DNA from 4 places in the Clostridioides sp. ES-S-0108-01 genome. Region 1 is predicted to be linked to each of the others. Evidence: riboswitches for the same ligand, from Rfam matches in the RefSeq annotation. Region 1 holds a riboswitch; each other region holds the start of a gene.

Evidence for each region. A riboswitch is a leader RNA that binds a small molecule or an ion and turns the genes downstream of it on or off. The one in region 1 is predicted to bind lysine.
Region 2: another riboswitch for lysine. It lies ahead of IR152_RS06940 (YfcC family protein); the one in region 1 lies ahead of IR152_RS05820 (aspartate-semialdehyde dehydrogenase).
Region 3: another riboswitch for lysine. It lies ahead of IR152_RS03885 (Na+/H+ antiporter NhaC family protein); the one in region 1 lies ahead of IR152_RS05820 (aspartate-semialdehyde dehydrogenase).
Region 4: another riboswitch for lysine. It lies ahead of IR152_RS02230 (aspartate kinase); the one in region 1 lies ahead of IR152_RS05820 (aspartate-semialdehyde dehydrogenase).

Annotation. Positions count from the first base shown of each region.
Region 1 is NZ_JADGMN010000004.1:143,990-152,579, reverse strand. It holds gene IR152_RS05830 (L-serine ammonia-lyase) at 1-624, opposite strand, end outside; gene dapA (4-hydroxy-tetrahydrodipicolinate synthase) at 946-1,827, shown strand; lysine riboswitch at 1,905-2,079, shown strand; gene IR152_RS05820 (aspartate-semialdehyde dehydrogenase) at 2,257-3,258, shown strand; gene dapA (4-hydroxy-tetrahydrodipicolinate synthase) at 3,375-4,262, shown strand; gene dapB (4-hydroxy-tetrahydrodipicolinate reductase) at 4,330-5,079, shown strand; gene dapD (2,3,4,5-tetrahydropyridine-2,6-dicarboxylate N-acetyltransferase) at 5,298-6,014, shown strand; gene dapB (4-hydroxy-tetrahydrodipicolinate reductase) at 6,331-7,086, shown strand; partial or broken gene bclA2 (collagen-like exosporium glycoprotein BclA2) at 7,298-7,719, opposite strand; gene IR152_RS05790 (DUF4179 domain-containing protein) at 7,871-8,590, opposite strand, start outside.
Region 2 is NZ_JADGMN010000005.1:136,471-145,060, forward strand. It holds gene IR152_RS06925 (beta-glucoside-specific PTS transporter subunit IIABC) at 1-1,855, opposite strand, end outside; gene licT (BglG family transcription antiterminator LicT) at 1,929-2,789, opposite strand; gene IR152_RS06935 (M20 family metallopeptidase) at 3,147-4,334, opposite strand; gene IR152_RS06940 (YfcC family protein) at 4,348-5,739, opposite strand; lysine riboswitch at 5,886-6,065, opposite strand; gene IR152_RS06945 (FtsX-like permease family protein) at 6,211-8,590, opposite strand, start outside.
Region 3 is NZ_JADGMN010000003.1:12,894-21,483, forward strand. It holds gene IR152_RS03855 (iron chelate uptake ABC transporter family permease subunit) at 1-642, shown strand, start outside; gene IR152_RS03860 (ABC transporter ATP-binding protein) at 639-1,394, shown strand; gene IR152_RS03865 (siderophore ABC transporter substrate-binding protein) at 1,485-2,453, shown strand; gene IR152_RS03870 (TerD family protein) at 2,929-3,528, opposite strand; gene IR152_RS03875 (MetQ/NlpA family ABC transporter substrate-binding protein) at 3,631-4,434, opposite strand; SAM riboswitch class I at 4,545-4,649, opposite strand; gene IR152_RS03880 (lipoate--protein ligase) at 4,740-5,726, opposite strand; lysine riboswitch at 5,894-6,070, shown strand; gene IR152_RS03885 (Na+/H+ antiporter NhaC family protein) at 6,214-7,944, shown strand; tRNA gene IR152_RS03890 (tRNA-Leu) at 8,054-8,134, shown strand.
Region 4 is NZ_JADGMN010000001.1:502,077-510,666, forward strand. It holds gene IR152_RS02205 (glutamine--tRNA ligase/YqeY domain fusion protein) at 1-219, opposite strand, end outside; gene IR152_RS02210 (DUF2140 domain-containing protein) at 511-1,224, shown strand; gene IR152_RS02215 (hypothetical protein) at 1,379-1,942, shown strand; gene IR152_RS02220 (hypothetical protein) at 2,251-3,951, shown strand; gene IR152_RS02225 (hypothetical protein) at 4,120-4,737, shown strand; lysine riboswitch at 4,847-5,015, shown strand; gene IR152_RS02230 (aspartate kinase) at 5,097-6,290, shown strand; gene lysA (diaminopimelate decarboxylase) at 6,308-7,600, shown strand; gene IR152_RS02240 (tetratricopeptide repeat protein) at 7,817-8,470, shown strand.

The DNA of each region.
Region 1 (8,590 bases):
TATAAGTGTTGAGAAATTCTTATCTTTTTGATATGCATTATAAAATGTACTTGCTCTTCTTTTTAATAATAGTTTACCTGGTATTGTTTCATCCGTACTTAGCCCATCATCAATAGATTTTCTCATAGCATCTTTTATAGTTTTTATATAATCTTTTATGTCTTCTGGTTCACATTCCAACACAAAATCTACTAAAGTCTTATCATTTTCTTTACACCATTTTACTATTTCATCCATTGTATCTAAGTGATATATGCTCTTACTTTTACTGTTTCTTTGACCTTCTTCTGCTATAGTCCCTCCACCTATAGAATATACAGTCCATTCAGCTGTTACATTTCCATCTTTATCTAAAGCTTCAAACTTCATTCCATTTGGATGAAAATCTTTTATAATATCTTCTTTCCAAACAATTTCAACTTTTTTAGGTGCTATGGTTTTTTCAATTATATAGTCAGTTAAGTGACCTTTCCCTGTAGCTGCCAAACTACCATATAATATTGCTCTAAAACTTTCTGCATCTGGATTTTCATTCTTAAATCTTTCTGCTGCTCTTTGTGGTCCCATAGTATGAGAACTTGAAGGTCCACTTCCTATTTTAAAAAGTTCCTTTAAAGTATCCATATTATTCCTCCTGAATCTTCGGTATTATTACTTATTATTAGATTTTACGCACATATTTATTATAACCTAAATATATTAATTATTAGTTATTAAATTCGCATAAAATTTATTTTTTATTTCCATTTTGGTATATTTTATTAAATTAATATGCATATTTTGAGAATAAAACATTTATTTCAAATTTTTATAATATTAATATAATATAAATATCTTATTTAAACAGTTAAGATATTAACTATACCTATTAAAATTAATTAATTTGTACTATAATTATTATTGTACTTAAAAAATTAAATTTAGATAAAAAGGAGATTTGATTATATGTTATTTAAAGGTTCTGCTGTTGCTTTAGTTACTCCATTTACAGAGGATAATAATGTCAACTTTGAAAAATTAGGTGAATTAATCGAATACCATATTGAGAATGACACAGATGCACTAGTTGTTTGTGGAACAACAGGTGAGGCGACTACTATGAGTGAATCTGAAATTTTTGCTGTAATAAAATATACAGTTGAAAAAGTTAATAAAAGAATACCTGTTATAGCAGGTACTGGTTCAAACAATACTATGTTGTCTGTTCATATGAGTCAAGAAGCTGAAAAATTGGGAGTGGACGGTCTTTTAATAATAACTCCTTACTATAATAAGACTAATGAAAGAGGTCTTAAACTTCATTTTGAAACAATAGCAAATAGCGTTAAGTTACCAATTATTTTATACAATGTACCAGGAAGAACTAAAGTAAATATAAAGCCAACTGTTGTGGCTGAACTTGCTAAAATAGATAATATAGTTGCTGTGAAGGAAGCTAGTGGAGATTTAGCTCAAGTTGCAGAAATAGCTAAATTAGTGCCTGAAGATTTTGCTATATATTCCGGTAATGATGATACCATACTACCACTATTATCATTAGGTGGAAGTGGTGTTATCTCTGTACTTGCTAACATCTGTCCTAAAGAAACGCATGATTTAGTAGCTAAATTCTTTGAAGGTGATATTGAAGGCTCAAAAAGATTACAACTTGATATGGATGCTTTAATTGCTGCCTTATTTATAGAAGTAAATCCAGTTCCAGTTAAAACTGCCATGAATATTTTAGGTTTTAATGTTGGAGATTTAAGACTTCCTCTAGCTGAAATGGAAGAATCTAATCTTAATGTGTTAAAACAAGAGTTGACAAATTTTGGATTTAAATTTTAGCAATATATATATAAATAAGTTGATTTTTTCTTAAATATGTATTATTATTAGAATAATCAAATTTTAATATCCTATTAACCTAGGGTAGAGGTAGCTGTAACTAAGAGTATCCAATAGTAGCTGGCAGGTGTTAATGATTGGAAAAAGGATTTACAGCCGAAGAAAATATTTCTTGCAATAATATTTTCTGGGATTGCACATAACATGTGTAATACTGTCACTTATTTTTATAGGTGATGAGCTACAGGGTTTACTTTGAGTGATAAATTAGACGTACAAAGTATACCTTTGTGCGTTTTTTGTATATAATTAAAGTTGTTAATATAATATTAAAGTTTTTGGATATATAAAAATATTAACATATCTTACTTGTATAACTAAAATCAAATAAAACAATGTTTTAATAATTTAAAATTGGGGTGAATTTATATGAAAAAAGTAAATGTGGCAATAGTTGGTGCTACTGGAATGGTAGGTAGAACATTTTTAAAAGTATTAGAAGAAAGAAATTTTCCAATAGAAAATCTATTTTTATTCTCTTCTTCTAAATCAGCTGGTTCTAAAGTAATGTTTTGTGGTAAAGAATATATAGTAGAAGAATTAAAGGAAACTTCATTTACTGATAGAGGCATACAAATAGCATTATTCTCTGCTGGAGGAAGTATTAGTGAAAAGTATGCTCCAATAGCTGCTTCAAATGGAATCTTAGTAGTAGATAACTCTAGTCAATGGAGAATGAATCCAGATGTACCTTTAGTAGTTCCTGAAGTTAACCCAGAAGCCATAAAAAATCATAAGGGTATAATAGCTAATCCTAACTGCTCTACTATACAAGCTATGGTTCCTCTTAAAGCACTTGATGACAAATACAAAATTAAGAGAGTCGTTTACTCTACTTACCAAGCTGTATCTGGTTCTGGTGTTAAAGGTGTTGAAGATTTAGAGAAAGGAATGAATGGCAATCCTACTGGATTCTACCCTCATCAAATCTCTTACAACTGTCTTCCTCATATAGATTCATTCACTGAAAATGGATACACTAAAGAAGAAATGAAAATGGTAAATGAAACTATGAAAATACTTGATAACTACGACTTAAAAATAACTGCAACTACTGTAAGAGTTCCAGTAAAAAATGGTCATAGTGAATCTATAAACGTTGAATTTAACAATCCATTTGAATTAGAGGATTTAGTAAAAACACTTGAAGAGGCTCCAGGTGTTGTAGTAGTTGATAATCCTGCTAAAAATGAATATCCAACTGCTGTAGAATTTGATGATAGAGATGAAGTATTTATTGGAAGAATAAGAAGAGATTTTAGTGTTGATAATGGTGTAAATCTTTGGGTTGTTGCTGATAATATAAGAAAAGGTGCTGCAACTAACGCAATTCAAATAGCTGAAATGGCTTTATCATACGATTTAGTATAATGTACAAACTTGTATAAATATATGATTTTGTAAAATATTAATAGTAACTCAAAAACAAGCATTAGAAGTAACTGTAATATAAAACACAAAAATAAAAAAGAGGGGATTGATTTTATATGATATTTAGAGGTTCTGCTGTTGCTCTAGTTACACCATTTACAAAGGATAATAAGGTTGATTTTGACAAATTAGGTGAATTAGTTGAATACCAAATAGCTAATGGTACTGATGCTATAGTATCTTGTGGTACTACTGGTGAAGCTAATACTATGACTGATGAAGAACAACTTGCTACTATTAAGTATGTCGTAGAAAAAGTTAATAAAAGAGTTCCTGTTATCGCTGGAAGTGGTTCTAATGATACTATGCACTCAGTTAATTTAAGTCAAGAAGCTGAAAAATTAGGAGTAGATGCTCTATTAATAATAACTCCTTATTACAATAAAGCCAATAAAGCTGGGCTTAAACGTCATTTTGAAACAATAGCTAATAGTGTCAAACTTCCAATTATACTTTACAATGTCCCTGGAAGAACTTGTGTAAATATAAGTCCTAGCCTTATAGTTGAACTTGCTAAAATAGATAATATAGTTGCTGTAAAAGAAGCTAGTGGAGACCTAGGACAAGTTGCAGAAATAGCTAGCTTGGTACCAGATGACTTTGCTATCTACTCTGGTAATGATGATACTATACTTCCTTTGTTATCTTTAGGAGGTCAAGGAGTTATATCAGTACTTGCTAATGTTTGCCCTCAAGAAACTCACGATTTAGTAGCCAAATTCTTTGAAGGCGATATCGAAGGTTCTAGAAAATTACAACTTGGTATGGATGCTCTGATTGCAGCTTTATTTATAGAAGTAAATCCTATACCAGTTAAGACTGCAATGAATTTATTAGGATTCAATGTTGGAGATTTAAGATTACCTCTAGCAGAAATGGACCCAGCAAATTTAGAAGTATTAAAGAAAGAGTTAGTTAACTTTGGACTAAAAGTTAATGCATAGTAAAAATTAATGCATAGTAAAAGGATAAGTTTGGTCAAAAGTTAGCCCTTAATCATAGGAGGAAATTATGTTAAAAGTTATAGCAACTGGTTATGATGGAAAAATGGGTAAGATTTTAGCCGACACTATAAGAGAAGATAGTGAATTAGAATTGGTTTGTGTTGCAGCTAGAGGTATGGATAGCTGTGAAGGTGACCTCAAAATCTATGAAGATATGAGCACTATAGTTGAAGAAGTTGATGTAGTTATAGATTTTTCTCATCACTCTAATTTAGATAATATCTTATCTTATGTTTTAAAAACGAAGACTCCTTTAGTAATTGCTACTACTGGATATAATGATGAAGAAATGAACAAAATACATGAAGCGGCTAAAGTTATTCCTATATTCCAATCATATAATATGTCTCTTGGTGTAAATGTATTAGTGAAATTGGTTAAAGATGCATCTAAATTATTAGAAGGATTTGATATAGAAATAATAGAAAAACATCACAACAGAAAAGTAGATGCCCCAAGTGGCACAGCTGTTATGATTGCTAACGCTATAAAAGAGGTTTTGCCAAACGTTGAAAATAATTATGGTAGATATGGTCGCAGTGCAAAAAGGCAACCAAATGAAGTTGGTATTCACGCTATAAGAGGTGGAAACATTGTTGGTGAACATGATGCTCTATTTGCTGGAGATAATGAAGTCCTTACAATAAGCCATCAAGCCCAATCTCGTGGTATTTTTGCAAGTGGTTCTATAGCTGCTGCCAAATACTTAGTTAAGCAAAAACCAGGATTTTATAATATGGACAGCATGTTGGGATAATAGTATAAATATAATAATACACAATATAAATTAAATATATACAATATAGATATAATAATACGCAATACAAATCAAACATATATAATAAATTTATTTAATACTATGTCTATACAATAAAAACTAACTAAAATATAAATAATAAGAAGTAAGTATATACTAAAATTAATAAATAAGTATATAATAAAAGAAATATAATGAAATACAAGGAGAATTAACAAATGGTAAATTTAAACGATGCTTATGAAATAGCAAGATATATAAAAGAAGTAAAAAAGAAAACACCTGTTAAGGTATATGTAAATACTAATTCTTTACATTTCCAATCAACTGATAAATTTAAAGTATTTGGAAGTAATGGTTCTTATATATTTGTAGGTGACTATGAAGATATAATGGAAGTATTAGATAAACATGGTAAAGATATAACAGATACTCATGTAGAATACGATAGAAGAAATTCTGCTATTCCTCTAAAAAATACTTTAAGTGAACATGCAAGAATAGAGCCAGGTGCAATAATAAGAGACATGGTTACTATAGAAAAAAATGCTGTTGTAATGATGGGAGCTGTTATAAATATAGGAGCTGTTATTGGTGAAGGTTCTATGGTAGATATGAATGCTGTTATTGGAGCTAGAGGTACTCTTGGTAAAAATGTTCACTTAGGTGCTGGTGCTGTTGTTGCTGGTGTTTTAGAGCCACCTTCTGCTACTCCTGTTATAGTTGAAGATGATGTTTTAATAGGAGCTAATGCAGTCATTCTTGAAGGTGTTAGAATCGGTAAAGGCGCTGTTGTTGCAGCTGGTGCTGTTGTAACTACTGACGTAGAAGCTGGTGCTGTTGTTGCTGGTTCTCCTGCTAAAGTTATAAAAATGAAAGATGAAAAAACGGCTGACAAGACTAAACTTATGGATGACCTTAGAAGTTTAGACTAATTAAATAGTAATGTATTAACTAAGAACGAGGCTATCTCAAAATAGAGATATGCCTCTTTTTTATAATTTATCTTATTCCTCACTTGTAATGTTTTTATTATTATTATATATTTTTAATTCCTTCAATTTTGATTTTTAAGTAAATTTTATGATATATGAACCTATATTTAATATAGATTAAATCTAAGTTCAATTTTTTAATATCTAGTAAATTATACTCTTATTATTTTTAATATTGTTTTATATAAATTATATTAGTGATAAAATAAACTTACAACAATATAACAAATTTTTATTAATTTCATAGGAGGAATTTATGTTGAAAGTTATAATTAGTGGTTATAATGGTACAATGGGAAGAGTGTTGGCAGAATGTGTAAAAAAAGATAGTGAATTAGAGCTAGTTTGTGGTGTAGCTAGGTCTGCTGGCAAAAAAATGTATCATGGTGATACAAGGCTTTATAAAACAATTACTGATGTAAATGAAAATGCTGATGTCATAATAGACTTTTCACATCACGAAACTTTAGAACCTATCTTATCATATGCACTAAAGAATAATACACCTATAGTATTAGCTACTACTGGATATGATGAGAGTGATTTAAACAAAATAGAAGAAGCATCAAAAAATATTCCTATATTATTATCATCAAATACATCTCTTGGAGTAAATATTTTAATAAAATTAGTTAAGGATGCTTCAAAGATGTTAGAAGGCTTTGATATTGAAATCATAGAAAGGCATCACAATAGAAAAGAAGATGCTCCTAGTGGAACTGCTACTATGATAGCCAATGCAATTAAAGAATCCTTACCTGAAAGTGTAAATACACATGGAAGATATGGTAGAGATTGTAAAAGAAAACCAAATGAAATTGGAATACACTCTATAAGAGGTGGCAATATAATCAGTGACCATGACATTATATTTGCAGGTGATAATGAAGTTCTTACACTTAGTCATCATTCTCAATCTGATGAAGTGTTTGCAAACGGTTCTATAGTTGCAGCTAAATTTTTAGTTGGTAAGCAATCTGGACTTTATAAAATGTCAGATATATTAGGATAAGTTTTGTACATAATAAATCTCAATCTATTTAGATATTCATATTTAATAATTTGAATACTCAATTGATTGAGATTTTAATATATATTCTAAGAGTTTACAACTTGTATACCTTCCTTTTGTCTATAAAGATTCGCCTTTCTATGATTTTATCTATTACTATATAGAATCATATCATTTGCTATTTTGTAGTTTTCCTTATTTATCATATTAATTATTGTATTCTATAGACTGATACATACCCAGCTGGAGAAGTACCTGTCGTACCTGAGCCAAATGTAAAACTTAAAGTAACAGCTGCTGCTCTAGCATCAACCAAAAAGCTTAAACTTACACTTACATCTGATGAGGTAAGTGTATTTACTGCTTTTGCAACAAAGTTGTTTTGAGCTACTCCATTAAAATTAGTAGTAATTGACATAAATCCCGCAAGCGAAAGTATAGCACGTATACCAAAAGATACATTATATATGCCTCCAACTGCAAGATTTATAGTACTACTTGTTGGAAAAGTTATATTAGTTCCATTTATAAATGATGAGTTAAATGTTATTAGTGAATTATTCCCAAGGCTTGAAGATGTACAGTAAATTGTGCATTGTTTGATGCTAATACCCCTGTTGCTCCTGTTGGACCTACATCTTGATACAAGCTTGAACCTAAATTGTCATTGTAATCACTCATACAATAAATCCTCCCTTTTTTAAAATTAGAGCAATACTCTATGACTATTGAGTATTGCTCTAATTAATTATATGAATCGACAATTTCTTATGTTAGAATATATCTATTCACTTATATCAATATCTATACTTTGATTATTAAATGTTGTTACATTGTTGCCTTTCTTACCCCAGTCTTCTATTATTGGAGTCACACTTATTTTTTTAACATCTTTTTTAATTTCGTATTCTAAATAAGATTCAACATAATTACCTTTAGAATATCCTAAATCATAACCTTCAGAACCACTAAGAAGCTCTAAATTTTTTCCTCTTCCACCTTTAAGTGCAAACTTTAATATCTTTGGTGCATTATCATCCTTATCAAAATTATATTTATTAGTCTTAAATCCATACATTATCCTAATCTTTGTAGGAGAAACTCTTACTTCTTTCAATATTAAATCAACATCAATATTTTTATTTTTTAGTCTTACATTCTTATCTACATTATAAATCCTTGTATCTTTAACTATATTTGAACCATTTATGTTTGTATTAAATGACCAATTCCCACTAAGATACCCATTTAGGTGTTCTCCTTCTACTCCACCCATATTTCCTATTTCTATTTCTTTTGATGTTTTTATATCCTTATTTAACTCATACTCTACTTTATTTATACTTATCTTTATATCGTAGTTCTTATTTAAATCTATGTTTTTTAATAAATCAAAATTTTCTACATCACTTTTTCCATCTTCATTCTTATCCAAATTATCAAGTTTACAAGTCATAAGCATATTAGTAGTGCCATCTTTATTTTTTTCTGATGTAGAAGGACC
Region 2 (8,590 bases), on a different contig from region 1:
TATCCACATAATCAGAGTAATTTGTAACAACTACTGGTGTTTCTAAGCAATATCCTTCTTTTAATATATTTTCCATATCAAAAGTTATTAAGGTCTGACCTTTTTGAATCTTATCTCCTTGATTAACAAAAGATTTGAAATATTTACCTTCTAACTGAATAGTATTTAACCCTATATGTATAAGTAGTTCACAACCATTATCAGATATAATTCCTATTGCATGTTTTGTAGGAAATAAAGTCATTACAGTCCCATCAAATGGTGCTACTACTTTTCCTTCTTTGGGTGTTATTGCTACACCTTTTCCCAATATACCTGTTGAAAATGCTGCATCTTGCATTTGATCCAAAGCCTTTACTTCTCCTCTTATTGGGCTATATACTACTTCTCTTTTGTTTTTTTCTACAACGCCTTGCCCATTATCATCTTCAGAAATTTCTACTATAGTATCATCTTTCCAAAGAAAGAATGTTAACACAAATCCTACTACAATAGCTACTACTATTGCTATTATCGTTGCATAAACACCTGCCATATCTCCAGTTGCTGGATTTATATAATTAGGTATACCAAATATTCCAAGTCCACCCATTACATAACTTTTTACATTCATTATTCCCATTACAGCTCCTGCTACAGCACCACCTATACAACTATATATGAATGGTGTTTTTCTTGGTAAAGTTATTCCATATATTGCAGGCTCTGTTACACCACATATCCCTGAAATAATTGCAGGTATACACAACTCTTTTATTTTCTTATCTTTTAATTTAAAGTACATTGCTGCTACTACTGCTGTTTGTGCAAAAGATGGTACAAATGCTCCCACTAATATTGTATCAAACCCCATAGTCATAACGTTTGAAATAGCTATTGGTACTAGCCCCCAATGTAGTCCAAATATTACAAGTACTTGCCATAATAAACCAATTAATACACCATATAAAATTGATGAGAAATTAAATAAAGCTAAAAATCCATTCCCAACTATATTGGAAGCATAGGTAGCTATAGGTCCTATAACCATAAATCCCAAGGGTAAAGAAACTAGTAGAACTGCCATTGGTACAAAGAAATTCTTTACTACATCTGGTATTATTTTAGCAAACACTTTTTCTAACTTAGATGCTAATAATACTATTAAAATTACTGGAACTACTGTTGAAGTGTAGTTCATTGCTATTACTGGTAGTCCTAAGAAAGTTATATATACTGGTGATTCAAATATTGTTCCAGTAAATAAACTGTATAAAGGTTGACCTGTAGATGCTAGAGTATCTAATTGAATACCTGAATAGCATAAAACTGCACCTATAAGCATACCGATAAATGGTTTTAGTTTGAATTTTTTGGCAGCTGTATATCCAAGAATTATCGGCATATACTGGAACATCGCATCTCCAATTGCATTTAACATAATATATGCACCATCAGTTTCTCCATACAAACCCAGTGCTGTAAATACTGAATTGAATCCTTTTATCATACCAGCAGCACACAATACTCCTAGTATTGGCTGGAAAACTCCTGATATTATGTCTATAAACTTATTAAATAATCCTTTTGGTGCGTCTGAATCTGAATTATCTATTGCATCCCCTCCTAATCCAGCCAAATCGCACACAACTGCATAAACATCTGGAACATGGTTACCAATAACTACTTGATATTGACCTGCACTTTTCATTACAGTAATTATACCATCCATTTTTTTTAGCACATCATCATTTGCTATTGACTCATCTTTTAACTTAAAACGTAGTCTCGTTATACAATGAGATAAACTGCTAATATTCTCCTTTCCTCCTACATTCTTAATGATTTCTTTTGATAGCTGTTCATACTTTCTCATTTTTTCTCCTCCATTTTCTTTTTGAAATATGAAGGTTTGGCCAACTTAATGTCACCACCCAATATATATAAACCTAATTATCAGGGTTTATATCTGACTTAATACTTTTGCTTACCACTCTTTCAACATGAATAGTTAAGTATAATTTTTCCTCATCTGTCAAATCGTAATTGTATTTTTTATGTATAAACTCATCTAACTTTTCTATGCATTTATAAGCATTCTTATATTTGACTTTTATTACATTTAATAAATCATCCTCATTATTTTCATGTAAATTATTACTAACAATTCTTTCTGCAAAATACTTTAAGTGAGTAATAAATCTATGATAATAAACTGAATCCTCATCAAATACTATTTTATAATGGTACTTAACTACATTTGCAATTTCTTGTATTATTTGTGTAATCTCATATATAATTTTTATATTTTGATCCATTTGTGCATTAACTATATGTAGTGCTATAAATCCAGCTTCATCTTCTGGAAGTCTAATTTCAAATTTTTTTTCTATATAATCTAAAGCCTCTAGACCTATTTTAAATTCATTTTTATAAAATCTTTTTATATCCCAAAGTAATACATTTTTTACATTTACTCCTTCATGAGCTCTTTCTATTGCGGTATACATATGATCTGTTAAAGAAATATAAATACTATCATTTAATCTTTTCCCTAATTTTTCTTTAGCATATAAAATTATTTCATCTGATAATTCCATATATCTCATAGGAATATCCGCTATTAATTCTTTAAATTTATCAGATATATTTGGATCTGAAAGTTTGAATATCTTATCAATCTTATCTTTTGATATATGGTCTCCTGTACGTTTTTTATAAGCTAAACCTCTTCCCATAACTACTATTTCCTTATGATTTTCATCAGTTGTAATAATTACATTATTATTGAGTATTTTTTCAATAATCATTGTGATGCCCCCTTTACTAGCATTAAGTTAAAATAAATCTTTTTTAATTATTTAGAATATTTAAAATGTAATTTATTACATAAAAAAAAACCTATTTATTACACATTAAATAGACTCCCATGAATCCTGAGTAATAAATAGGTTTAGCTTGTATTTAAACAATCACTATCCGTTTGTATTTTATTTTAATTATTATTTATTATATGTTAGCAAATTTATTTTTTAGTGTCAACTTTTTCTCAATATTTTAATTTTAAACAAACTATATAAATTGAATCCACAAAAATATTATTTTTATCAATAAACAAAATAAAAAAGGTATTACCATTTTTTAAGTAATACCCATTTATTTTATTTTTAGTTTAAGTGATTTTTCTTAATCTCATCAAGTAGTCCATCTTCTAGATAAATTTCTAATGCACATCCTACCATTGCTTTTACTGCTTTGTGAAGTTTATCATAAGCTTCCTCAGAATTTGCATAGTTTAGAAACTCTTTTTCATGAACATACACCATTGGATTTATATCTAAAGCTATTTCTGTATACATAGTAGGGCAAACTTGACTTACATTACCTATATCTGTAGAACCTACTGGTCCATCTTTACCTTCTAATATATCTGTTATACCCACCTCAATCAAATTATTTTTTGTTATCTTTTGAAGCACTTTGTTATTTATTATGTTGTCAAAAGAATTTTCAAAATATCTATAGGAAAGCTTAGCTCCTGTCATTAACTCTGCTCCTTTTGCACAGTTTATAACCTTTTTAGTTACTTCATCTAAATAACTTCTTTCAGCAGCTCTTACGAAAAATTTACAGGCTGCTTTTTCTGGAACTATGTTTGGAGCCTCTCCTCCATTTGAAACTATCCCATGTATTCTAACATCTGATTTTACATGTTGTCTTAGTGCATTTATCCCAGCAAAAGTAAGTTGTACTGCATCTAACGCATTAACTCCCATATGAGGATGACTAGCTGCATGTGCTGATACCCCTTCAAAACTAAACTCTAATGAATCTATTGCCAAAGCCTTGCAGTTTATATTATTAAAAGCTTCTATATGCATCTGATAACTTACATCAACATCATCAAAGGCTCCTGCTTTAACTAAATCACATTTTCCTCCTGTTGTTTCTTCAGCTGGTGTTCCTATTAGTACTATTTTTCCTTTAAAATTTTCTTTTAATTTACTTAATACTATACAAGCTCCTAGTGTAGATGCTGCAATCCAGTTGTGCCCACAAGCATGAGCTGGTTCTTTATCTTCTCCATATCCAGGAAGTGCATCATACTCAGCTAAAAATGCTATAGTAGGACCATCACTATCTCCTAATTCTGCTCTAAAAGCAGTATCCATATTACAGTACGGATAAGTTGTATCAAATCCATATTCCTTCATTTTCTCTACTAAGTACTTTGATGATATATATTCTTCTTCACCTAGCTCCGGGTTATTGAATATAAAATCACATACTTCTTCAATTTCTTTTCCAAGTTCATCCTCTATCTCATAAGCTCTTTTCTTTACACTCTCTATCATAACTTACCTCCTATTAGAATCCTAGATATAATCCTATTGTCAAGAATACCATTACAAGAATTGTTAATACTACCATTAGAGGAACTATGAATCTAACCCACTTTGACCAAGGAATATTAGCCACTGCTAATGCTCCCATTAAAACACCTGATGTAGGTGTTATTAGGTTAGTTACACCTATACCAAATTGATAAGCTGTAACTATCATTTGTCTAGATACATCAACTAAGTCTCCAAGTGGTGCAAGTACAGGTATTGTAAGTGATGCAAGCCCTGAAGCAGATGGTATTAAAAATGCTATCAAACCTTCTATTAAGAAAGTTAAATTTATAAATATAGTTTTTGGTAGTCCATTTAATAAATTTGCTGCAGAATTTAAAATTGTATCTATTATAAATCCATTTTCTGCTATTATTACGATTCCACGAGAAAATGCTATACATAGCCCTGCTGTCATTAAATCTCCTGCTCCATTTATAAATGAATTAACTATTTCATCTTGTTTAAGCCCTGATGCTATTCCTGATATTATACCTATTGCTGTAAATATCATTGCAATCTCAGTTATATACCATTCTAACTTTAAAACTCCAAATATCATAATCGCCATACCTACCACGAAAATTGATATTACCATAGCTTCTCTTTTTGTAAATTCTTTTATGTTAGTATCACTATTAGTCATTGATTCTTGATTTAGTGATATATCGTGTACTAAAGACTTTTTATGGTCTTTTTTAACTCTATTGGCATATATCATAACAAATCCTATAGATATAGCCATATATATTATAAACATAACAACTCTAAACTCTATTCCAGAACCTGGTGTTATTTGTGACAATGCTTGTGCTATTCCTACAGAGAAAGGATTAGTCGTAGCTGCCCCAAATCCAGCTGTTGCTCCTACAAATATCGTTGCCACTGCTGTTAATGAATCATATCCCATACTGGTCATGAGTGGAATAAATATCATATAAAAAGGTAGTGTTTCTTCACTCATTCCAAATGTCGTTCCACCTAGCCCAAATAGAATCATTGAGATAGGTATTATTAAAAATTGAAACCTCTTCATTTTTTTGACAGTATGAGCTATAATAGCTTCTATAGCTCCTGTTTTATTAACTATTCCAAAAGCGCCTCCAACTATCAAAACAAATCCAACTACTTGAGCTGCATCTATAAATCCATTTATAGGAGCTGAAAATACATCAGTAACACCTTGTGGATTTGATGGTGCTTTTTCATAAGTTCCAGCTACAACAACTGACCTTCCGTCTATATCCACCCTTTCAAAATTTCCACTTGGTACTATCCAAGTAAGAACTGCCATCACTACTATTAATAAGAATATTATAGTAAGTGTTTGAGGCATAGTAAACTTTTTCTTTTTTAAACTACTCATTTTTAATCTCCCCACTTTTTAAATTAAAATATTTTATTATTGCATCCCTTTTTATCCTATTTTGTATAGATGTAAAAAAGCTCAACATGGATACATGTTGAGCTAAATGTGCTAAATACAACATACCTGCATCTTCCCTTTATCTTATTTAAGATAGCTCTCCATCAAAATTCGGGATAATTTTGATGACAGTACTGTACTTATTAAATACAGTCCCAGCACTAGCTTTGGACACTAGCACTTCGGCACTTACTCCTTTTATATTGCCTCATTGGTTTCCGACCTCTTCAATATTAATCTTAGTAAATGCAACCTCTACCTCAATCTTTTTATTAGATGAGGTAATTCTTATTAAATTTTATTTATTGTAAATAATTGTAACATAATACATTAAGATTGTAAATATTGTCAGAATAATAATTGCAATATTTACAATTAAGTTTCTCCTTTTTATTTTTTATTTGAACATACTTAATCATTTTGTGAAATTCCCTCTGTTATTGATGTACCTTCTAATTTATCTCTAGATAAATATACTGCAATAAATCCTATGATGCTAAAAATAGAAAAGAGCATAAATATTTGACTCACAGGAATATCAGGCTTTATTGTTTTTTCAAAGCCTCCTGCTAAAAGAGTTTTATTTGTTTTTGAAATTCCCCAGTTATAATAGACTGTTGCAATTACAGCTCCTATTATAGAGGCAACTAGTCCATAAAATTCACTTTCAATTATTAGGATTTTTTTAATATCCTTAACACTCATTCCAATTGCTCTTAGTATTGATAATTCTTTTTTTCTAGCAATGATATTACTTCTCATAATAAAAATACTATTTACAGAAAGTATAAGTATAATTAAACACTGATATATTACTGCAAGCCGTTCCTCTGAATTTTGTTGTCCTCCATTAAATTTCAAATCTTCACCTTTACCACCAATTGATGTAAAAGCATAATCCTTTGTCAACTTCTCTAATCTTTTTTCAACTGGATATAACTTACCTTTTTTAACCATTACATAAATCTTGTTATAATATTTTTGACCTGTTAATTCTCTATAGTCATCTTCTCTAAATATCACCTGTGCTCCATTGGCATCAATATTCCCATCTTGAGATGCCGCATAAACTTCTTTCATAATAGCACTAACCTCAACCTTAAATGTTTCATACTTTTTAATACTATCTTTATATACAGGTAATTTTATATCTATGATGTCTCCAACCTTTGCGCCATCAATTACCTTTGCTTCAAATGAGTGTGTAACTTGTGAATTTGTATTGTTTACAAGTATAACTTTTTTATATTGTCCTTCTTTAACATTTGTCAAGTTTTTTCCTTCTTCAATAAACGACTCTCTACTGTTTAATAGCTCATCGCTATAACCTCTTATAAGAAGAGGATATTCATTACTATGTTCCTCTTTAAATAGTATATTTTTTCTATTTAATTCATCTTGATAGGACTTAGATATTTTTTCTTTAGGAAGCAAAACATATCCATTAGGATTGTAAAAATTTGGATCTACACTTTTTACGCCTTCTATATTTTTTATTTTCTCTATCAGATTTTTATCGACTTTATAAAATAAACTATCTGTCCCATTGTAACTACCACTTACTGTTTTATCCACACTTCCATAGGACATCCCAAAACTACCACCTGTTATTCCTTCCTCTATATTGGCTCTCAATGTACTTTTTACTGCAAAGCTAAATATAAACATAGTTCCAACCATAGTAATTGCAAGTATTGTTATAATCGTTCTAGATTTATTTCTCCATATATTTCTACTCGCGATTCTTCTAATTATGTTCCCATGTGTTCGATTTGTTTTTATAATATTATATTTTGATTTTCTTTCATACCTCTCACTACTTTTTATTGAATCAATTATGGACACCTTCACAGCTTTCCTAACTACTATAAAACTACTTGTTGATACTGATAATACTGAAACTGCAAAAGAATAAATTATACTTGGAATTCCTATAGTTAGAATAGAACTATATCCATATACTACTCTCACTCCTATATATGATAAGATTACTCCAAATAATATACCAATTATTGTACCTAAAACTATATAAATAAAACTTGATACTTTAAACATACACTTGATTTTCTTATTTGACATACCAATTGACCTCATAATCCCTATTTGAATTATCATATCTTGCAGGATAATATTAAAAATATTGTATATTACAAGGCTAGACACAATGATTAAAAGAACTGTCTTTTGAATATTTTCTTTATTCTTATAGGAGGAGTCTTTTAATAACTTAACTACACTAAATTCAGTATTTTCATGTAAATAATCCCAACCAAGGTCTAACTTTTTTTCAAGCTTACTTATAAACTTAGATGTGTTTTTTTCAAATTTAAGAAATATTGTCCCTTTATATGTATTTTTAGTCTTTAGTGGAAATTTTGATTCTTTATATACAAATGCTTGAGTCTTGATTCCACCTATAGAATTAGATAGAGAGTTATAATATCTATCCGGTTTTTCAAGTAAGCCAACGATTTTAAATGTTTTATTTGCACTATCTATTTTGTTAGTTCCCTTGCTATCGATATACTTATTCGTTAGCATTAAATCAATATTCTTATTTAATGGATTACTTATCCCCATCTGATTTGCTACTTCTTTTTCTATGACTATTTCTCCATCATTTGTTGGGCTTCTTCCTATCATCTTATAGTTAAGAGAATCTATAAAATCTTTATTAAATGAATTCAAATCAAATTTAACACCATTCGATTTATTGACTGCTTCACAAAAGTATTTAACTTTACTTGATTTTTTAACTTCATTATCGTTTTCTAGTTCTCTTGATTTCTCT
Region 3 (8,590 bases), on a different contig from region 1:
TTTATTATTAATATTGTCATGATGATTGGAGCTTCACTGTTATTATATAAGACGTTATTTGAAAAGAATAAAAATAATATTTTCTTTTTAATCCTAGTAGGAATGGTATTTGGAACATTGTTTAAAAGTGCTACAACATTTATTCAAGTAATGATAGACCCAAACGAATTTTTAGCTTTACAAACCAGTATAATGGCTAGTTTAAATAATATAAATACTAATGTGCTTTTAATAGCATTTATAATAATTATTGCCACAATACCTTTTATATGTGACGAAATAAAGTATTTGGATGTATTATCGTTGGGTAAAGAGCAAGCAATTAATTTAGGTGTAGATTTTGATAAAGTAGTTAAAAAAATGATAATACTAATAGCAATTTTAGTTTCAATATCAACAGCACTTATTGGTCCAATGACATTTTTAGGACTTTTGCTTGCCAATATATCTAGAGAAATTTTTAAAACATATAAGCATACATATTTAATTTTGGGTTCTATGTTGATAGGGATGATTACACTGATAATAGGACAATTTTTTATACAACATGTATTTAAATTTGACACAACTTTAAGTGTAGTAATAAATTTCATAGGAGGAATTTACTTTATTCAATTACTATTAAAGGGGGCAAATAGATGATAGAGATAAAAAATATATTTAAAAAATATAAGAATAAAAATGTTGTAGATGATGTCTCTTTTAATATAGAAAAGGGAAAGATAACATCTTTTATAGGACCAAATGGAGCTGGGAAAAGTACTGTATTGTCAATAGTTACAAGGCTTATAGTAGGTGATAGTGGAGAAGTAATAATAGAAGGAAAAAGCTTGACTAATTATAATAATAAGGAATTGGCTAAAAAAATAGCTATTCTTAAGCAGTCTAACAATATAACTTTAAAACTCACAATAAGGGAATTAGTTGGATTTGGAAGATTTCCATACAGTGAAGGTAATCTAACTAAAGAGGATGAAAAGTATATTGATGAAGCAATAGAATATATGAAGTTGACTGATATACAACATAAGTATTTGGATGAATTGAGTGGAGGTCAAAGGCAAAGAGCTTATATAGCAATGGTAATAGCTCAAGATACAGAGTACATATTACTTGATGAACCACTGAATAATTTAGATATGAATCATTCAGTTCAAATGATGAAGGTACTTAGAGACCTTTGTGACGAGTTAGATAAGACTATAGTGTTAGTAATGCATGATATAAATTTTGCATCATGTTATTCAGATAATATAGTTGCATTAAAAAATGGAAAAGTTGAAAAAGTAGGTCGTACAGATGAGATAGTTAATGAAAAAGTTTTAGAAGATATTTATGAAATGAATTTTAACATTAAGAATATAAATGGAAATCGAATCTGTATTTATTTTTAAAATATTGTATATAAAAATAAACTTACTACATCTTTTTTTATAAAATTTTAGATTAAGATAAATATTAATAAGAAAGAGGGAAATATTGATATGAATAAAAAAGCAGCGATAGTAGCAGCAGTAGCTATAGTAGGATTAGTGACAGTGTTTGCATTAGGTGGAAATAAAAAGAATGAATCAAAAACATCAGAGAATTCAAATGATACCATAAAGATAACTCATAACTTGGGAGAAACAGATGTAAAATTAAATCCTAAAAAAGTAGTAGTATTTGATTATTCAGCTCTAGATACGATGGACGCATTAGGTGTAGCTGAGAATTTAGTAGGGCTTCCTAAGGCGAGTTTACCAGCATCTTTAGAAAAATATAAGGATGAAAAGTATACAGATTTAGGAGGTTTAAAAGAACCAGATTTAGAAGGTATAAAGTCAGCAAATCCAGATTTAATTATAATAAATGGAAGACAAGAAGATTTTTATGAGCAATTGTCAAAAATAGCACCAACAATAAGTACAAGTAAGGATGATAAGAAGTACTTAGAATCTGTTAAAAATAATATAGATAAAATAGCAAAAATATTTGAAGTAGAAGAAAAAGCCAATCAAGAATTTAGTAAAATTGAAAAGAAAATAGATACTTTGAATAAAAAAGTAACAGAAAAAAATTTAAATGCTTTAACTATAATGGTCAATGAAGGTAATTTAAGTGTATTTGGCGAAGAATCAAGATTTAGTATATTATACAATAGTTTTGGATTTGAAAATAAAGATAAAAATATAAAAGAATCAAGTCATGGTCAAAATATTACTTTTGAGTATATAGCTAAACAAAATCCAGAAGTTATGTTCGTCATAGATAGAGGAATAGCTACTGGTAGTGATGTAAAGGACAGTTCAACAGCAAAATCTGTTTTAAATAATGATATAATAAAGTCTATGGATGCATATAAAAATGATAATATAATATATTTAGATTCACCAACATGGTATGTAAATGATGGAGGTCTAACGTCTTTAAACAAAATGATAGATGATGCTTCAAAAGCAGTCAATAAATAAATTATTTATATTAAACATGTCTTGTTTATTACTTATTTAATCAGCCACTTTAGAGTGGCTGATTTTTTATAGTTTAAGTAATAGTATTGATTATAATAATATAAATCTATTTAAAATCTAATAAAATATAAAGTTATACTAGACAAAAAGAATAATTTTTACATAGTTATTATTATATAATTTTAAACGGTATTTTGTAATTATAAATACTGTAAATTATATTAGGAAGTAATAATTTATAAGAATTTATAGATTAGAAAAAAGTTTTTATAAATAAAATTCTAAAAAGGAACTATATAAAATAAGTTTTTATATATTCTAATTGTATAGAAGATTTTATTGGATTTTCATGAACTTTATTTGAAAAATAATTATAAATGATAAAGAATTTATTTATAATAGTTAGAAAAAATAATTTTCAGACAAAAAAGAGACTATGAGCTAATTTACTCATAGTTTCTTAAATAAAATATACTTATTTTCTTCCTGCAACCCATTTTAAGCCCCAATTGAACTCAGTATCCATTTCTCTATGTCCTTTAAAGTATTTAACTACTTTTTCAACACTGAATGTCTCATCATCTACATTTTCTATCAATGCTATTGAACACATATTATAGCCATTTTTATGTTCATCAAGTTTAACAACTAAATCTGAATCTTGTTTTTGTTTGATTGTTACAATTCCATCAGCTTCAGACCAATTAGCTACACCTTCATAGATAAAAGCATAAATAAGTATTCTCTTTATTTCTTTTATTTTATTACCATTTATTCTCAAATTTTCTCCCTGTGTATTACTTCCTGTACGGTCATCTCCATCTAATTGTGCAAAAGGTGGATACTCCAAATTACCAAAAGAATTACCTAGTGCCTGAACAGCACCTTTTACACCATTTTTCATTTCAAACAAGCAACCTAAATCTAAATCTATATTACTGCTTTTTAGAGAGCCAAAAAAACCTTTTTTTTGTATTTTTTGGTTCCAATTTAAATTAACTAAAATTTCACCTAAATTACTATTTTCTTTTTTTGTAAGGTTTATTTTTTGCCCCTTTTTTAGTTCTATAGCCATAGTAATCTTCCTCCATAAACATAGATTTATTTAAATGGTAGCACTTAATAAGTCAATGTTCAACAAGATTAGGATAATAATATTAAAATTATACTAAATATACTAAAAAATAGGAATTACAACACCTTTGTACTTTTCTTCAATTATACTTCTTGCTTTGTCTGATGTAAGAACATCTTGTAGAACTTTAATTTTTTCGCTATCTTTATCTTCAGTTCTAAATGCCAAAAGATTTGCATATTCATCATTTACAGGAGCTGTATAAATTCCATTTTTCTTAGCATCAAGACCAGCTGGTACTGCATAAGTAGTATCTATAAATGCAGCAGTTACATCTGGAAGAGAAGACGGAATTTGAGCAATATCTAATTCTTTGAATTGTATCTCCTTTGGATTTTCTATTATATCCTTAGGGCTAACTAATCCATTACCTTTAGGTAAAGTTAAAAGACCAATACTTTCAAGGTATCTAAGGTTCTTAGAACAAGAAGATGGATTGTTGCTTATTGCAATTGTATCTCCTTTTTTAAATTCATCAACAGATTTTATCTTATAAGAGTAAAGTATTGCTGGACATACATATAGTTTTTTACCAGCCATTATTTTGTAGCCTTTAGCTTTAACTGCTTCTTTTAGATAAGGTTCGTGTTGGAATAGATTTGCATCAATTTCTCCATTATTTAAAGCCTCGTTTGGAAGTATGTAATCATCAAAATTTTTAATTTCTAAAGTATAGCCTTTTTCTTTAATAAGTGGTTTTAATTCTTCTAATAATTCTCCACCTGGGACTAAAGTAGCTCCGACAATTATTTTTTTATCATCTTTGCCTTTGTCTTTAGAACATCCCACTATAGATAAGGTAAACACTAAACATAATAACAAACATAATAATTTTTTGAATTTCATATAAATTCCCTCCTGAATATAATTGATTAGTTAAAAATAAAATACCCTTTTTATTACCCTGCAAAATAAAATAAGCCTGAGTTTAAACTCAGGCTTTAAAAGCTAATTTAGACTCATCTTTCAGTATAATACTGCAGGATTTAGCACCAATGTATATAAAATATACTGGTTGCTGGGTTTCATAGGGCCAGTCCCTTCACCACTCTGGATAAGAAGTATTAATTTTTAATTATGTTATAAATATTATCATGATTTTTTATATCTGTAAATATAATTTTATAAATATTTTAAAATATTTAACATACTCATTTAACACCTAAAATTCCAGAAACTAGAATATCAGTATTAGCGCCTAAGAAATAATCATTTATTTCAATAGAGTCTAAGATATTTCTCAAAGCATTTTCCTCATGTTTTATACCAATAAGTTTATCTTCTACAAATGAAACATCACGTTTTCCAAAAAAATCTCCAAAAAATTTTATAGTGCTTATTATGCCTTTATCAACATTTAAATTAAATTCAACATTTCCACCAGAATATTTTAATTCATTTGAAAGAGTATATTTTGGTGAATTGCCAAAGTTCCAATCCCAAGTTTCATATTTTGATTTAGTAAGTTTTTCTATCTGTTCTATATCATATTCACTTAAACAATAATTAGTATTATCAGTATTTATTTTAGAAAGATAGTTCATTATTGCATCTTTAAATTCCAGTATATCCATTTTAGATTGTAGATGTTCACTTATATTAGTTACACGGGATTTTACAGATTTTATTCCCTTTCCTTCAAATTTTATAGGTTTAACTTTTAGTGCACTTGAAAGGTCGTTTATCTCAGATGAAAATAAAAGTGTGCCATGATGCATTACTTTGTTTTTGTAATTATATTGAGCATTTCCAGAAAATTTCTTACCATCTATAAGAAGGTCGTTTCTTCCAGAAAATTCAGCATTGACGCCTAATGTTTTAAGTAAGTCTATTATTGGTTGAGTGAATCTTCTGAAATCACTGAAACTATTATTATTACAAGCTATGAATGTAAAGTTTATGTTTCCTAAATCATGAAATACAGCTCCACCACCAGATTGTCTCCTAACAACAGGTATAGAATGTTCTTTTATATATTCTAAGTTTATTTCAGAAAGTGTGTTTTGATTTTTTCCAACGATTATAGAAGGTTCATTCCTCCATAAAATAAATAAGTCTTCATCAAAGTTTTTTAGAATATATTCTTCCATTGCTAAATTGAAATAAGGGTTTGTTTTTTCATTATAAATTAATAACATTAAAGTAATTCCTCCAATAAGTGATAAAATTTTTTTGTTAGTCTTAGTACAATTAATTTTATAATTCGACAATAGTGTAAAAAGTCCTTTAAATTAGAAATTTTAAAAACTACCTTGCAAAGTTTAAATAAATAATATATACTCAAAATGTGTTTAATAAAAGTGAATAAAAAGGTAGAGGCGCAATAGTCTATCAGTACTAATAAGGAGTTAAGCACAGAGAATTATTAGGAAAGGAGATATTGCCGAAGTTTTATAATCGATGCTTTAAGATTATATTGCTGGGGGTACATAGAAAATGTGTACAACTGTCACAGGTTTATTTGTGGTGAGCTATCATTTAAGGAATTATATTATATTTATTTTTAATATTGTTTATGTATTGTAATGTTTAAGCCTTGAGTGTTTACCACTCAAGGCTTTTTTAGTTTTATCAGAACATAATACCCTGTATAATTCACAAAATTAAAAAGAGAGGGAGATTTACATGAGGAACAAAAAAATTAATATTATTTTTCTGACGACAATTATGTTCATAATGTCAACAGTAATGGTTTTTGCAGAGGAGGATATAGACACTATTGCATTAGCTAATGCAGAAAAATTTGGAATCTTAACTTTAATACCACCAGTAGTTGCTATAGTACTTGCATTTATAACTAAAAACGTAATAATTTCATTATTTATAGGGATTATTTCTGGTAGTTTTATAATTAAAGCTAGTGGTATTAATGTTTTTGCGACATTTATACAAGCTTTTTTAGATTTGGTAGATAGAGCTTTAGTATCTTTGGCAGACCCATGGAATGCAGGAATAATACTACAAGTTCTGGTAATTGGAGGAGTAATAAATCTTGTTGCTAAGATGGGAGGAGCTAAGGCTATAGCTGAAGCGCTTGCTAAAAGAGCTAAATCAGCAAAAGGTACACAGCTTATAACATGGTTTTTGGGACTTTTAGTATTCTTTGATGATTATGCAAATTCATTAATAGTAGGTCCTATGATGAGACCTGTTGCAGATAAGATGAAAATATCAAGAGAAAAGTTGGCATTTATAATAGATGCTACAGCAGCACCAGTTGCTGGATTAGCTATAATATCTACATGGATAGGTCTTGAAGTTGGTTTAATACATGACGCTTTTGAAAGCATAAATGTAGATGTTGACGCATTTGGTATATTTTTAAATACAATACCATTTAGATTTTATAACATATTAATATTAGTGTTTATTGTATTATCAGCATTATTATTAAAAGAATTTGGACCAATGAGAAAAGCAGAGATAAAATCTAGAAGTAGAAAAATTGGTACAGACCTTGATGAAGGTGTAGAAGAATTAGATGATTTAGCTCCAAAAAATGGAGTAAGATTGAGTGTATGGAATGCTATAATCCCGATAGGCACATTAATAATAGTTGCATTAACATCATTCTATTATAGTGGATATACATCTATAATGGGAGGGGAGAATAAGGCTCTTATACAGTTATTTACGAATTCGCCGTATTCATTTGAAGCAATAAAAGAAGCATTTAGTGCATCTGATGCATCTAGAGCATTATTCCAGTCTGCACTTGTTGCAAGTTTGGTTGCTATTATAATGGCTGTAGTCAAAAAGATTTTTACAATATCAGAGGCAATTGATGTTTGGATAGATGGAATGAAAAGTTTAGTAATCACTGGTGTAATATTAATACTTGCATGGTCATTGAGTTCAGTAATAAAAGAGTTAGGTACAGCTAAATTTTTAATACACTTATTATCAGGTTCATTACCTCCATTTTTATTGCCAAGTTTAATATTTGGTTTAGGAGCAATAATATCATTTGCTACTGGAACAGCTTATGGAACAATGGGTATACTTATGCCACTTGCAATACCACTAGCATACTCACTAAATCCTGATATGTCTTATGTAATAGTAAGTACAAGTGCAGTTTTAACAGGTGCAATATTTGGAGACCATTGTTCTCCTATTTCAGATACAACAATACTTTCTTCAATGGGAGCTGGTTGTAATCATATAGACCATGTTAATACTCAAATACCGTATGCTATATTTACAGCAGTAATTACCGTTGTATTTGGATACATACCAGCTGGATTTGGATTGCCAATATATATAGTGTTGCCAGTGGCTATAGTTGCTATATTTGTAGGTATTCAAATAATTGGTAAGAGAGTAGATGAAGCAGAAATTGAACTTGTAGAATAAGGATATAAATAAATTTAACCTTTTATTATGATTGTTTTATTAGTTTATAGATAATTTTAAAAAGTTATTGAAAAGAATAGCGAAATATAGTAAAATAAAAGAGTAATAAGCGGATGTGGCGGAATTGGCAGACGCACTAGACTTAGGATCTAGCGCCGTTGGCGTGGGGGTTCGACTCCCTTCATCCGCATTTTACAGTACTTAGTTGTACTGGAAAAAACTGGGGTTGCTGGCTTTCGGAGTGGGCTATCCCGTTTTTATTTTTTGATAGATAAGTTAAATACAATATGAATATATTTATAAAATATTTTACTAATAAATACAAAAAAGCACATTAAGTGCTTTTTTTGTTGTCTAAAAATATATTTATAAAATTGCAAACGATTCTATTGTTTGTATGAATATATCTTTAACATAATATAGTAAATTACAATATAACTTTACTTTTAGTGTTTTGTATGACATATTAATAATAAATTAAATAAATATATTATTTTACATTAATATATAACATATATGTATAAAAGTTAATAATATAAAAGTAATATAATTGATAATAAAAACTTAACAAAAAAAATAATACATAAAAAAAAATAAATATAATGTGTTGACATTTAATTGAAATATTCATACAATAAAAATGAAA
Region 4 (8,590 bases), on a different contig from region 1:
TTCTTTTAATGGATTTGTATCATCAAATCTTAAATTAGCTTTTCCATTAAACTCCTTAGCTAATCCAAAATTAAGACATATGCTTTTTGCATGACCAATATGTAAATATCCGTTTGGCTCAGGTGGAAAACGAGTTATTATACTGTCATGTTTTCCTGTTTCTAGGTCATTTATAATAATGTTTTTTATAAAGTTAGATGAGTTCGTTTCATTTGACATATTTTATACCTCCTATTTAATTTGATTATAATACAGAACACTACACTGTATTGCATAATATTAATTTTAATCCAAGATTAGAAAAAAATAAAGGTGTAATTAAGAGTATTATGCAAAATATTAACTTTTATACTAAAAACATGTTTTTACAGTTTATTTACAAAAAATGAGATTGGTTGAATTAATCTTTAAAAGACTGTATTATAGTATGTATATTGTTAAGAATATTATGTGAAGTTAGTTATCTAAATTTATTTTAAATCTGTTGACAGATTTGTAAAGGAGACGATTATGGGAAAGGTTGCAAAGATTTTATTAAGTTTAATTGTTATTGTTCTAGTATTTGCAGGTATTGTTGTATATATCTTGACACCAAAAGAGAGATATGATGTTAGTTCGCAAAATAATAAAATCATAGATGAAGAATACTTATCAAAAGGCTCATATATAAATTCTATGGAAGTAGTAAAAAATCCGCTTAGAATGGTTGGAAAAGTATCTGTTTCAGAGGAAGAGTTTAAAAATTTAATATATACATTGATGCAAAAGCATGACATTAAGGAACTTGAAAATAATTTTGTTGAAATGAAAGATGGTAAAATAAAGGTAGCAGGACCATATAAGGTTTTTGGTTTGGTAAATAGTCAGTATGAACTTGAATTGAGACCTACTTTAAGCGATGAAAATTTAGTTGTGAGTCTTGAAAATGTAAAACTTGGAAAATTCAAGATAAGTGATAAAGTGTTGGAAAAAATATTAAATAACTACAATAAAAAAATTCCATTTGAGGTTAATGGAAATAAGATTAGCTTAGAAAAAAGTTATCTTTATCCAGTAACACTTAAAAATATATCTATAAAAAAAGGAAATGTTGATTTGGATATGGAAGTAGAAATAGATTTAAAATCGCAAATAAATGGAGCATTAGGATATTTAAAGGACTCTGGAAAGGTTCAGGATATACTAAATCATCTGATTAATTTAAAGAAAACGTCTGTTGGCTAAAAATATAGAACATTTATACTTTTATTATGTTTTATATAATGTTAAAACACTTCAAAATCAAAATTTGTAAAACAACATTTATTATGTTAGAATATTTTATGACATTAAATTGTAAGTGTATAATATTATCTAATTACTAGATTGGGGGGAAATGATGAATAAAGTCTATATTGTAACAACATATACAGGAACTGTATTATCTTACTTAATAAGGAATATAAGTAAAAAATTGTATACACATGTGTCAATATCACTAAATGAAAATCTAAAACCAATGTATTCTTTTGGAAGATTAAATCCAAGGAATCCATTTATTGGAGGGTTTGTTGAAGAAAATATAAATCAAGGATTATATGCTATAAGAAAAAACACTGTGTGTAGGGTATATTCATTAGAAGTAAATAATTTACAATATGAAAATCTATATAAAAATATAAAATTAATTAGTGATTCTAGAGAAGATTACTATTACGATATAATGGCATTAATATATTTGCCAATGAATATTCATAGACAATCTGAATATAAATATGTATGTTCAAATTTTGTTGCTGATATGTTAGAAAAAAGTGAGATAGACATTTTAAATAAACAAGCATTTGAAGTAACACCAAATGATTTTTATAATTTATCTGGATTAACCTTAGAATATGAAGGTTTATTATCAGAATATAATTCTAGACAACATTCTTATGTATCAAAAATCGCAAACATCTAAAAACTTATTTTAGAGTTTTTCATATAAAAAAATATTGCTAGATAATTAGGCTGAAGATAGTAGTTTAACTTCGAGAGAATTAAGAATTCGTAAATCTTAGTTAGAATACTTTCTTCAGTCTTTAAATTTCTATTATTATTTGTATTTTTATAGTATTTTTGGATATATATATTAGATATAATTAAATAAACAGAAGTATAAATATATAAAGATATCTTAACATATAATAAATATGATAAATATTTATTTTTTGTAAACATATGGATATAATAATAGTAATAATAACATTTTGTAGAGAGGAGTATTAAATGAAACGATATCTTAAAACATATGGAGTTGCATTAATAGTTGTAGTAATTTATGCATTTATTAAATTACCTGTACTAAGATTAGATTTCACATCTTTATTTTCAGTAGGAATAATTTTCTTTGTTGTAGCAGGGATACTAGATATGATGCTAGATAGAAATGAAAGAGCATCTAAAATTGCTAAGTATAATTTTTCAATAGCAATAGCTTTACTTGTGTATATTGTAGTAGTTCCTTTTATAACTTCTACACCTGTATTTCATGCAAAATCATATAAAGAACTATTGGGAAAAGTAACTGAAAGTAAATTCACTGATGACATTAGTCCTGTCAGTGTAAATGACATTCGTCTTGTAGATGAAGATATGGCCATGAAATTGGGTGACAAAAAACTTGGAGAAGTTCCAGCAATAGGTAGTGTGTCAAAATTAGGAAAATTTCATATACAAAATGTGGATGGAGAGTTGTACTGGGTAGCACCTCTTGTTCATAGAGACATAATTAAATGGATAACATCTCTAAGTGGGACAAGTGGTTATGTAAAAGTATCAGCTAGTAACCCTCAAGACGTTCAATTGGTTCAAGAAATAGATGGAAAGCCAATAAAGATAGTATATCAACCAGAAGCTTACTTACATCAAGATTTACAAAGACATTTATACATACATGGTATTGTAAATGCTGGTATGACAGATTTCACTCTTGAAATAAATGATGAAGGAAGACCTTATTGGGTTGTAAGTTTATATGAACATAAAATTGGTTATGGAGGAGCAAATGCTACAGGAATAGCCACTGTTGATGCAGAAACTGGAAAAATAAAGGTTTATGATGTTAAGAACACACCTAAATGGGTGGATAGAATCCAGCCACAAAACTTTATAACAGACCAGATTAAAGACTGGGGTGTTTATGTTAATGGATTTTTAAATTCTGTTATATCAGAAAAGGGAGTTTTAGTGCCAACAGAAGGTACATCGTTAGTTTATGGTAATGATAATAGGTCTTATTGGTATACGGGTATAACATCTTCAGGTGGAGATGAATCTACAATTGGATTTATGTTAGTCGACTCTAGAACAAAAGAGGCTAGATTGTATAAACAGCCAGGAGCTACTGAAACAGCTGCAATGAAATCAGCTGAGGGTAATGTTCAAGAAAAGAATTATGAAGCTACATTCCCTGTAATGTATAATATATTGGGTCAGCCAACATATGTATCATCATTAAAAGATAAGGCTGGTCTTGTTAAGAGAGTTGCATTTGTATCTGTTGAAGATTATAATGTACTTGGAATAGGTGAAGATAAGAACGAAGCATTAAGAAATTATAAAGATTCACTAGAATCTAAAGGTAATGATTTAAAACTTGATAATGATTTAAAAGATGAGGTAATAGAAGGTACAGTGACAAGAATAAGCCCAGATGTACGAGGCGGAAATACTAATTATTATGTAACTTTAGATTCAAATAAAGAGATAATATTCAAGGCTACTTCAAAAGTATCTAGCGAATTACCACTGACTCAAGTTGGAGATAAAGTTAAAATATCGTATTCAAAAGAAGAATCTGGTGTAATTGAAATGTCAGAATTTGATAACCTAAATATTGCAAACTTTGAAGATAAAAAAGTAAAAGAAGGAACAGAAACTGATGAAAATACGAGTTCTCAAGATTCTGAAAATCAAGGTAATGTATAGTTTAAATAAATAATTGATAATAGTATTTAGTATGTTAATAGCTAATTTTTATAGAATTTATTTCTATAAAAATTAGCTATTTTATTTTAATTCTTTGTAAATTTAATATCATAAAATTAATATAATATTAGTACAACTTTGCAAATAATACTTCAAGGAGAATGTACTATGACTAATATGGAAAAAGAGATATTACTTTTAATTAGCAGGGTTAGATGTGTTACAGAATCTCAATTTAGAAAAATTTATGGAGAGCAAAAGAGATACAATAAAAAAAATTTCAAAAAAACTTTGAGAAAAATGTGTAGTGAATATACACTAAAAAAATATCCTTGTGATGTGGATTATTATAATTATAAAGACCTCTCTTATGTATACTATTTAAATGGTAGTAAGCTTTTTAAGGGAGATGATTTAATAAAGGCTCTAGTAGGGTCAGAGTTAGTTGTTAGAATCAATACTGCAGGTTGTGATGTAAAAAGATTTTACCGAAATGTTAGTGTAGATGATGTGAAATACGATTTATTTATTGAATATACAGACCAATTTGGTAGTATAAAGCAAGTTTTAGTCGACGTTGATTTAAATAATGAAATAGACATTTCTAAATATGAAAATCTTTCTAAAAAAATAGATAAATCTACAATTCCGTTTTTTAAAGTGCCAAATGTTTTGGTAGTTACACCAGATAACTTATCTGAATTAAATGATTTAGAGAGATATGATAATGAGTACAGTATAAATTTTATAGATTTAGGATTAAATAAACTATTTAATTGTATATAAGTTAATTTTAAAAAGAAGACTAGCGATTTGCCACATTTTGTAAAATAATTGTTGCAATATTATATAGAGTGTGATAAAACTATATTAATAAATTAATTAAAAATAATGAGCCTAGGGTAGAGGTAGCTGTATTCAATAGTATTCAATAGGAGCTGGTAAGTGTTGATAATTGATGAAAGGGTCTATAGCCGAAGAAATTTTGTTGACGGACAAATTTTCTGGACTTATGCAGAATATGCATAAGGCTGTCACTTTTAAAGTGGTGAGCTACAAGGTTACTTGGTCTATGAAATTTACACGTCCAAAGTATACCTTTGGGCGTTTTTATTTATCAAAATTTAGTTTGAGGGGGAAAAAGCATGAGTATAATTGTCCAAAAATACGGTGGAAGTTCAGTAGCAGATACTGACAAAATAAAATCAATTGCAGAAAATATAATAGAACGAAGAAAAGAAAATCCACAAATGGTAATAGTTGTGTCTGCCATGGGAAAATCCACTGATGAATATATAAATTTAGCAAAAGAATTGAGTAATGAACCTAGTAAGAGGGAATTAGATGCTTTGATGTCTACTGGCGAAATGATTTCAGCATCTTTATTATCAATAGCATTAAATGCACTTGGGTGTAAAGCTATAAGCTATAATGCTTATCAACTAAATATAAAAACGAGTGGTCTTCATGGAAAGTCTCAAATTGATGATATAAACATAAAAAGAATTAAAAATAGCTTAGATGAAGGAAATGTCGTGATAGTAACTGGATTTCAAGGAATCAATGAAGATGGCGATGTAACTACTCTTGGAAGAGGTGGTTCAGATACATCTGCTGTAGCTCTTGCGGTTAAATTAAATGGAAAATGTGAGATATATACAGATGTTGATGGGATTTACTTTACAGACCCAAGAAAATATTCAAGGGCTAGTAAACTTGATGAGATTGAATATGAAGAAATGCTTGAACTAGCAAGTTTAGGTGCACAAGTAATGCATTCAAGAAGTATAGAACTTGCACAAAAATATGGTGTTGAAATCTATGTTGGACGTACATGTGGTGCAGTAAAAGGAACGTATATAAGAGGGGGAAAATACATGAAATTAGAGGATAAAGTAATAACAGGATTAGCTACTAGTGATGATGATAGTTCTATAACAATAAAAGATTTTAAAACAGAAAATATATCTAGTTTATTTGAGGATATAGCAACTATGGGTATAAGTGTAGATATGATAAGCCAAACTGCACCTATTTTAGATAAGATAAGTGTATCATTTACAGTTCCAAAGGAAGAATTAGGAGAATGTAAAAAGATAGTATCTAAATACACAGATGAAGAACATGTAGTAATTGATAATAATATTACTAAATTCTCTTTAGTAGGTCTTGGCATGAAAAATACTTCTGGAGTTGCTGCTAAAGTATTTAAGATATTCAATGAAAATGGTATAATGATAAAACTTATAACTACATCAGAAATTCGTATAACTTGTGCTATAAATTCTGATGATAAACAAGTAGCTATAGAGAAAATAGCAGAAGTATTTAATATATAAAATTTGGGGAGGCTATTATGAAACTTCATGGAACTATGACCGTAAATAATAATGAATTATATATTGGAGGAGTAAGTTGTTTAGAGCTTAGTAAAAAATATCAAACTCCACTTTATGTATTTGATGAAGCTTTAGTGAGACAAAATTGTAGAGAATATATAGAATATTTTAAAGCCAGAGAAGGAAAAAATAAGGTTGCTTATGCGGGGAAAGCTTTTTTACCTCTTTACATGTGCAATCTTATAAATGAAGAACAAATGTGTCTAGATGTAGTTTCAGGAGGAGAATTATATACAGCTTATAAATCAAATTTTCCTATGGAAAAAGTTTTCTTCCATGGAAATAATAAGACTAAAGAAGAAATAAACATGGGATTAGATTTAGGTGTAGGTAAATTTGTAGTGGATAATTTTTATGAGTTAGACTTGATTGAAGCGTTATGTGAAGATAAAGGTAAAACTCAAGAGATATATTTTAGAATAACTCCTGGTATAGAAGCTCATACACATGATTATATAAAAACTGGACAGATAGACTCTAAATTTGGATTTGCTTTAGTAAATGGAGATTTATTTAGAGCAATAGAAAAGTTAAGTGAATATAAAAATATTAAACTTGTGGGTCTTCATGCTCATATAGGTTCACAAATATTTGATGTAGAACCATACATAGATACAGTAGATATAATGATGAACTTAGTAAAAGAAATAAAAGAAAAATTCAACATACAGTTAACAGAAATTGACCTAGGTGGAGGAGTTGGAGTTTATTATAGTGAAGGAGATAAACCTAAAACTATAAAAGAATTCTGTGAAACTATAATCATTAAAGCAGAAAATTCATGTAAAGAGCTTGGAATAGAAGTGCCTACATTAGTAATAGAGCCAGGAAGGTCAATAGTTGCAAATGCAGGAAGTACTTTATATACAGTAGGTTCGATAAAGGATATAAAAGATGTTAGAGTTTATGTAAGTGTAGATGGCGGTATGACAGACAATGTAAGACCTTCGTTGTACCAAGCTAGTTATGAATGTAGTATTGTGAATAAAATTAACCATGAGACTATGAATCATGTAACAATAGCTGGAAAATGTTGTGAAAGTGGGGATATATTAATTGGAGATATAAATATAATGGACATTAAAAGCGGAGATATACTTATAACAACATCAACTGGTGCATATGGATATTCAATGTCTTCAAATTATAATAAAATACCAAGAGCAGCAGTAGTGTCAGTGTTTGATGGAAATGATAAGCTAATTTGTAAGAGACAAAGCTATGAAGACTTATTAGCTTTAGAGATATAAAATAAAGAAGTATATAATAAAAATTAAATATTAAAGTTTATTACTAGCAGATTTGCTAAGATATGTATCTCTAAATTAATTTTTAGTTTGTTGTATCATTCTTAGTATATCTGCTTATTTTTCGCTTTACTAGCAAATTTCTTGTAATAAATATAAAATATTTTAAAAACTTTCTAATTATGATAAAATTTAAAGTATATGACAAGGAGGGATTTAATGAGAGGAAGAGTAATTTTATTAATATCGATATTATCTATATTTCTTGTAGGATGTTCATTTAATAAAAAAGATGAAATAAATTTAGTAGAGCAGGGAAAAACATATTTAGAAAAACATGACTATAAAAAAGCTATGGAATCATTATCCTCTGCATTAGAAGAAGATAATACTAATGAGAATGCAAGAGCTATGTATATGCAAGCTATGAGAATGTCAAACATGACTGAGTTTGAAGAATTAAAAAATTATGAGGATGCGATTAAGGAACTTAAACTTATAGAAAAAATAAAAAATGGTTCATCTGCTATTAAAGAAGAGGCAACTAAAAAGAAAGAAGAATTAACTAAATTAGAAAAAGAACAAAATGAAACAGAAGAACAAAGAAAGAAAAAGGCAAAAGATACGGCGGGAGAAGATAGGTATAGAGTAGAATCAGATGCAAGGAAATCTTCTTATAGTGAAAGTAATAAGAATAATAAATCTAGTTCTAAAAATAGCAATAAAAAGTCAAAAGGCGATAAGCCTGATAATAACAATTCTTCTCAAACTCAAGAAAAGCCAAATAGTAGTAATCCAACTCCAGCACCAACTCCACAAGATACTAGTGGTGGTTCAGATACTAGTGGAAATTCTCAAAACTCAAATAATTAATAAATATAAAATGTCTACATGCATTTAATGAACAAAATATATATTATAAAAAATATCTCTTAGCAAGTTTTCTTACTAAGAGATATTTTTTTGAGAAATAATTTAACAAATAACAGTCAA